3 regions of the Mesobacillus sp. QJM3NY_10 genome follow, and region 2 is predicted to be linked to each of the others. Evidence: riboswitches for the same ligand, from Rfam matches in the RefSeq annotation. Region 2 holds a riboswitch; each other region holds the start of a gene.

Region 1 (2,324 bases), 1.4 Mb from region 2:
GCTATCTAGTACAGGGGCAGGAACCAGTACGGTTGTCAGCGACCCAGGTTATGGACCTCTGGCTTGAAGATCAACTCGGTCACGCGGTGCTTTTTGAAAATCTGCTTGACCCGATTGAAGTAGGAGCCAACACAGCAGCGCAAGAATTCAAACGGAGATTCCAGCTATTTATTGTCCAAAATCATCATTTGAAAAATTATTTACGGGTAAAACAGCCAGGCTTTGCCCGCCAGCAGGAATTCATTTATGAAGTAGGAAAGACGACACTGGAAATGAATCAGTTCATTAAAAATATGGTCGAGAAGTACAAAGAAGATACGATTTTGAATAAGACCAACCTCCGCTTCCTAGAGCATCACTTTCCAGAAACATGCTACTTCCTCGCTAATTTAAGTTACTATGAACCTAGGTTGCAGGCTTTAGTAGGAAATTGCTCTTTGTCTAAGCCGTCTTTTTAGTAAAAAAATAATGGATTAAAACAACGGGCAAAAACCCGTTGTTTTTAAATGTCCAACTTTATTGTGAAACAGGCCATTTTTCTTGATTGTAGGCCATGTCCCAGAACATGAATTCATACTGGCTGCTGATGATAAAATGCTGTTTCATCTTTTCTTGTTCTGATTTTGGCGCTTCCAATGCAAGTACATTTAGTCTGCTTAATTGCTCATTTACCAATTCACTGAACCATTCTCCTCCATATGCATTAATCCATTCTTGATATATTTGGACATTTGGAGTGGAGTCCTTTAGCAATTGTCCAATATCATAATAAATCCAGTAGCACGGCAGAATCGCTGCAATGATTTCAGCGAGGCTTCCAGAAGCAGCAACCCGATAAAGATGTGATGTGTAAGCATAGGCAGTGGGAGAAGGGATGAACTCATCTAATTCTTGTTTTGTTACTCTCAATTGCTTTAGGAAATTTTCGTGCAGACCAAGCTCAGCCTCATAAGTCCCCAGTGAATGTGCTGCCATTCTGGAAGTCGTGAACAAATCGGATGCTCTCGCTGCTCCAATTGCCTGTATCCTGGCAAAATGGGAAAGATAATAGGAATCCTGTAGAACATAATAGCGAAAGGACTCCAATGCTAAATTTCCATTAGCGATTCCCTTAATAAAAGGGTGGTCAAAATTTGCCTGCCATATTGGCTCTGCTTCGTGTCTTAATACTTCAGTGAATTTTGTCATTTAAAAGCTCCTCCTCATCCTTTTTAACCCAATAAAAAAACCACTTTCAAAGAAAGTGGTTGTATTGGCACAATAAAAAATGTCCCAAAGTCCACTTTCCTACGCTGGTGTAAACCAGATCAGGTTCCAAGGGTCTCAAAGTCTCACTTTAATCTCAGCCTTTAAATCAAAGGCACCCCTAGTGGTAAAATTTAGATATTTAATTCATCTTTAATCATAATAGCAAGGCTGATGTAAGAGTCAAGTGTTAATAAATTGTGAAAAAGTTTGGGGCTAATTGTGAACATTATGTGACATTTTTTATTAAATTCTGTTAATATAAAAAATACATACGAAAAAGTGGGGGAATGAGAAGTGGGAAAACTTCTTATGTACTTTTATTTAATTGTTGGTCTATATTGTCTTGTAAGCGGATTCCTCGCATTGGTATCACATGGATTCCAGCATGCTGTACTTTCACTGTTCCTTGCGGCATTTAATTTCGCCATGTTCTCTTTATTCCGGAAAGAAGGCAAGCTGCCCCGTTTACGATTGATCAAAGGACGTAAAAGCGAGATGGCAAAGATTTAATTCTGTTGTATAGGCAATCGAGGGCTGTTTTTGAACACAAGATCACCTTCGGACAAAATGAACGTAAATTAAGCGTAATTTGTCCGAAGTCGGGGCAAGTTCGGACAAATTTCAGGGCGATCAAGCGGAAATTGTCCGAAGTCGAGTCAGGTTCGGACAAAACCCCGGCCGTTCAAGCGGAAATTGTCTGAAGTAGGGTCAGGTTCGGACAAAATCCCGACCGAACAAGGGGAAATTGTCTGAAGTAGGGTCAGGTTCGGACAAAATCTCGGTCGTACAAGCGAAAATTGTCTGAAGTAGGGTCAGGTTCGGACAAAATCTCGACCGATTAAGCACAACCCGTCCGAAGTAAGGTTAGGTTCGGACAAAACCCCGACCGTACAAGCGAAAATTGTCTGAAGTAGGGTCAGGTTCGGACAAAATCTCGACCGATTAAGCGCAATCTGTCCGAAGTAGGGTTAGGTTCGGACAAAATCCCGACCGAACAAGGGGAAATTGTCTGAAGTAGGGTCAGGTTCGGACAAATTCCCGACCGAACAAGGGGAAAATTATCTGAAGTTGGGTCA
Region 2 (2,324 bases):
TTTGATTTCCGGGTGCTTGATCAAATGAGCCATCGCTGTCATGATTTCGGTGATTCCAGCCTTATTGTCCGCGCCGAGCAGAGTAGTGCCGTCAGTCGTAATCAATGTGTGGCCCTTATACTGAGGCAGCTCAGGGAAATCGGCAGGCGAAAGGATAATATTCTGTTCCTTATTCAGGTTGATTTGATTTCCATCGAAGTTTTCCACAACCTGCGGATTGACATTTTTGCCGGTAAAATCAGTTGCCGTATCGACATGGGCAAGGAATCCGATTGTTGGAACCTCTTTATCGGTATTGGCAGGAAGTGTCGCCATCACATAACCATTCCCGTCAATCGTCACTTCTGACATTCCAATCGTTTTTAATTCCTCGACAAGCATGTTGGCAAGAGTCAACTGGCCTTCTGTCGATGGAGTGGTTTCACTGTTTTCATTCGACTGGGTGTCCACTTTGACATATGAGGTGAATCTTTCGATGATTTCATTCTTCATATACTTTCAACTCCCATTACTATGTATATTTTCATATTAGCATAGAACATCAGAAACGCCATTTTAAAGGAATCTCAAAATTCAATTTTTAAGGTATAATGGTGAAAAGGAGGCTGGGGAATTATGGGATATATATTAACCGCCATTGTCCTGACTGTCGTGTTTTATTCGATCTATAAAATAATCACATCCGGAAAATTGCCGAGCAACAACTATACTCCATTTGATGATATTGCAGAAGGGAAAGTTGATAAGGATGAATGAATTGGGTATCATCGCACTCTTGTTATTGTTCCTGTGGTCCATCACGAAAACGCTGGAAAAATTGGCTGACAGAATCATGAAAAAACAGGATCAACAATATGAGCTGCTAAAAGAAATCAAAGATTTATTAAATAACGAAGAATAGCAGAATATGAACTTTTCACTTTACATATAAAAGAGTTAAGGCTAGGATAAAGACAATTGAATATTCGATTTACTACTAGGGGTGCCCTGCTGCGGGCTGAGAGAAAGACGCTAAGTCTTTTAACCCTTCGGACCTGATCTGGGTAATACCAGCGTAGGAAAGTAGTGTGAGAGATGTTTTCTTTCTTACTTTGCTTTTAAGCCAGGTCCTTTCAAGGATCTGGCTTTTTTATTTTTTCAAGGAGGTTTTATCAATGAAACTAAAAGATCAGGTTGTTCTAGTGACTGGCGGAAGCCGGGGACTGGGGGCAGAAACGGTAAAGGCGTTTGCAAGGGAGGGTGCGCGAGTCGTTATTAACTATTTCCAGAACGAAGAAAAGGCAAAGGATCTGGAAGCAATGATTGGTGAGAATGCCCTTGCTGTAGGGGCGGATGTAAGAGACCCAGCACAGGTTCAAAGCATGTTCAGGCAGGCAAAGGAGCATTTTGGCTCTCCTATCACGACAATTGTGAATAACGCTCTTGTGAATTTCAAATTTGACCCTGTGGCAAACAAGGATGCTTTTGCAGTTGGCTGGGAGGACTATCATCAGCAGCTTGAGGGAGCGATACGCGGTGCATTGAATACGATACAGTCGGGACTTCCAGACATGAAAGAATTAAAGTTTGGCAAAATCATCAACATTGGCACGAACCTGTTCCAGAACCCGGTTGTCGCTTATCACGACTATACAACAAGTAAAGCTGCCTTGTTGGGGTTCACCAGGAATATGGCAAGTGATCTCGGGAAATATGGCGTTACTGTCAATATGGTTTCCGGAGGATTACTTAAAAAGACCGACGCAAGCTCTGCTACTTCGGAGGAAATATTCGAGCTCATCGAATCATCAACACCGCTTAGAAAGGTGACCGAACCGGCTGAAGCTGCAGATGTGATATTGTTCTTTGCATCACCATGGGCACGTGCGGTTACCGGACAAAATCTGGTCGTTGACGGCGGCCTTGTGATGGATTAAGAAGGAGGGATTTTACATGGAGGCAAGAGAGATTGCTAGTTTGCTTGAAAAAGTTCGGAGGGAGAATCCGCTCGTCCATAACATTACCAATGTTGTGGTCACCAATTTTACCGCCAATGGCTTGCTGGCTCTTGGGGCGTCCCCGGTAATGGCATATGCCCAAGAGGAGGTTGCCGAAATGGCGAGGATAGCCGGGAGTGTTGTTCTCAATATCGGCACGCTGAGGCCAGAAGTCGTAGAGTCTATGCTGATTGCGGGCAATGCGGCAAATAAACAGGGAGTGCCGATTATTCTTGATCCGGTTGGTGCAGGGGCTACCACCTATCGTACCGAAACGGCAAGAAGACTTATGGAAGAATTAGAGGTTTCGATCATCCGAGGAAATGCGGCGGAGATTGCGAATGTTGC
Region 3 (2,324 bases), 1.1 Mb from region 2:
AATTAACGGTTAAAGCACAAAAAAAGCTGAACTAATGAATGATATTGGTTTCAGCTTTTTGAATTCAGCCAGAAAAATAACATCGGATTCAGCACACTCAAACCTAAAATGGCCAAAGCGAGAAAGAAAGTCGTTGGGTCTCCTCCTAGTCCAATTTCATCGACGATAATTGCATCATAATAGGTGACTTGGACAGTGATAACCCCCAAAATGAAGGATAGACTTACAACGTTGAAACCCTTCAGCAACTTTTCGCGCAACTTGGGTGAAAGGATCATTATAAATAGCAAGATTGATAGACTCAGCAGGGTGAAGAATATTGGCCGCATAAGTGTAAATGCTCCATCGGTAACGAAAGTTCCATATGTATACATAAATGTCCTCCATATAATGAATTTATTTATTTTACCATAAATTAGTAATTTTGACTGGAATGATCCTTTACGAGGATAGATGCTATTGAGTCGGGGGAAATTAACCAAAACATAACATAGGGTGATGTTTATGTACCACAGGTTAGCAAGTTTCCTGTTTTTCATTATTATAATTGGTGTGCATAGCGATACAGTGAGTGCCAGGCCAAGCCCATTTGAAAAAATCTACATAGAAATAGGCTATAAAACGGTTGAAGAGGCCGTGCAACAATTTGAACATCATTTCAATCAGGATTTAAAGTTACCTTTGAGAGTTCCACCTATAGAATTTACACATCATTTTGGAAGGTTCAATGACTTAGAAGGGGATGTGAATGACACTTTAGAACTCCAATTTTTAAATGAAAATTCGCCTGAAAGTCACTATAAAATTGATGTTCGCCCTATTAACTACAGGATTCCAATGAAAGGTGAAAACACCTTTAAACTAAAGAACGGTAACAATGCAATGTTTGCAAATGTTGGGGGTTTCAATCTGTTTGTCCTTGAACAAGACGGCTGGCAATACATTTTTAGCATCGATAAAAGAGTATCCAATCATGTGACGCCTGAGGTTTTTGTTGAAATAGCTAATTCAATTGATTGAAAGATTGAATAAGTACTAAATCATCTATCTCGGGAAACCATCTTAACAAATTTAACCTAAATCCTTTCCTTTTTTTCTGAATTCTGTATACTAATAAGTGAACTGAATAGCAGTAACTAGGGGTGCCCAATGGCTTGGGCTGAGAAAGGAACGCGCTAAAGTTTCTTGACTCTTTGGACCTGATCTGGATCATACCAGCGTGGGGAAGTTAGATTGTACAAGATTTTTGTGCAAAAAACATTCGCGGTTAAGCCGGTCCATATTTATGTGGACCGGCTTTTTTACATACTAGAGAACTTCTTTGTGACCAGATCTCGTCCCAACATTTTAAAAAGGGAGAGATGATCAATGACGACAGCAAACTCATTAAACCAGGACAGCATTGCAATTATGTCAAGCTTTTCTGGGAGCAAAAAGGTCTATGTGGAGGGGTCTCAGCACGATATTAGAGTACCGATGCGTGAAATCGAATTAAGCCCAACCAGCGGAAGTTTTGGAGAGGAAATTAATGAGCCGGTTCGCGTGTATGATACGAGCGGCCCTTATACGGATCCTACGTACATTGCAGATCTAAGAAAAGGTCTTCCTGCACTGAGAAGCCGGTGGATTCAGGAACGTGGAGATGTTGAAGAGTATGACGGGCGAGAAATAAAGCCTGAGGATAACGGCTACCATGATGAACATGACCCTCGTGCTAATCACAAAGTTTTTCCGGGACTATCCCGCAAGACATTTAGAGCAAAAAGCGGAAAGAATGTTACTCAGCTTCACTATGCCAAAAAGGGAATCATTACACCTGAGATGGAGTTCATCGCCATCCGGGAAAACATGGATCCTGAATTTGTACGTTCTGAAGTAGCTAGAGGCAGGGCGATCATTCCTGCCAATATCAATCATCCTGAGACGGAACCGATGATTATCGGCAGGAATTTTCATGTGAAAATCAATGCGAACATTGGGAACTCGGCCGTTACCTCCTCTATCGAAGAAGAAGTGGAAAAAATGACCTGGGCAACTCGCTGGGGTGCAGATACAATCATGGATTTGTCTACCGGAAAAAACATTCATACAACTCGTGAATGGATTATCAGAAACTCTGCTGTTCCGGTCGGCACCGTTCCGATCTATCAGGCGCTTGAAAAGGTGAACGGCATTGCCGAAGATCTTACGTGGGAAGTATACAGAGACACCTTGATCGAACAGGCGGAACAGGGCGTTGACTATTTTACCATCCATGCAGGAGTTTTGTTGAGATACGTTCCGCTGACAGCAAAGCGATTGACCGGAATCGTATCGCGTGGCGG

The links. A riboswitch is a leader RNA that binds a small molecule or an ion and turns the genes downstream of it on or off. The one in region 2 is predicted to bind thiamine pyrophosphate.
Region 1: linked by a shared signal. The riboswitch ahead of tenA (thiaminase II) and the one ahead of AC0VX7_RS05105 (3-oxoacyl-ACP reductase) in region 2 are both predicted to bind thiamine pyrophosphate.
Region 3: linked by a shared signal. The riboswitch ahead of thiC (phosphomethylpyrimidine synthase ThiC) and the one ahead of AC0VX7_RS05105 (3-oxoacyl-ACP reductase) in region 2 are both predicted to bind thiamine pyrophosphate.

The regions. Positions count from the first base shown of each region.
Region 1 covers NZ_CM149675.1:2,399,285-2,401,608, forward strand. Annotated here, with positions in the region: gene AC0VX7_RS12125 (DUF2935 domain-containing protein) at 1-458, shown strand, start outside; gene tenA (thiaminase II) at 517-1,188, opposite strand; TPP riboswitch at 1,268-1,378, opposite strand; gene AC0VX7_RS12135 (hypothetical protein) at 1,543-1,758, shown strand.
Region 2 covers NZ_CM149675.1:1,011,914-1,014,237, forward strand. Annotated here, with positions in the region: gene pepT (peptidase T) at 1-492, opposite strand, end outside; gene AC0VX7_RS05095 (hypothetical protein) at 616-756, shown strand; gene AC0VX7_RS05100 (hypothetical protein) at 758-901, shown strand; TPP riboswitch at 969-1,078, shown strand; gene AC0VX7_RS05105 (3-oxoacyl-ACP reductase) at 1,155-1,916, shown strand; gene thiM (hydroxyethylthiazole kinase) at 1,933-2,324, shown strand, end outside.
Region 3 covers NZ_CM149675.1:2,136,677-2,139,000, forward strand. Annotated here, with positions in the region: gene AC0VX7_RS10735 (hypothetical protein) at 51-374, opposite strand; gene AC0VX7_RS10740 (hypothetical protein) at 505-1,020, shown strand; TPP riboswitch at 1,129-1,243, shown strand; gene thiC (phosphomethylpyrimidine synthase ThiC) at 1,369-2,324, shown strand, end outside.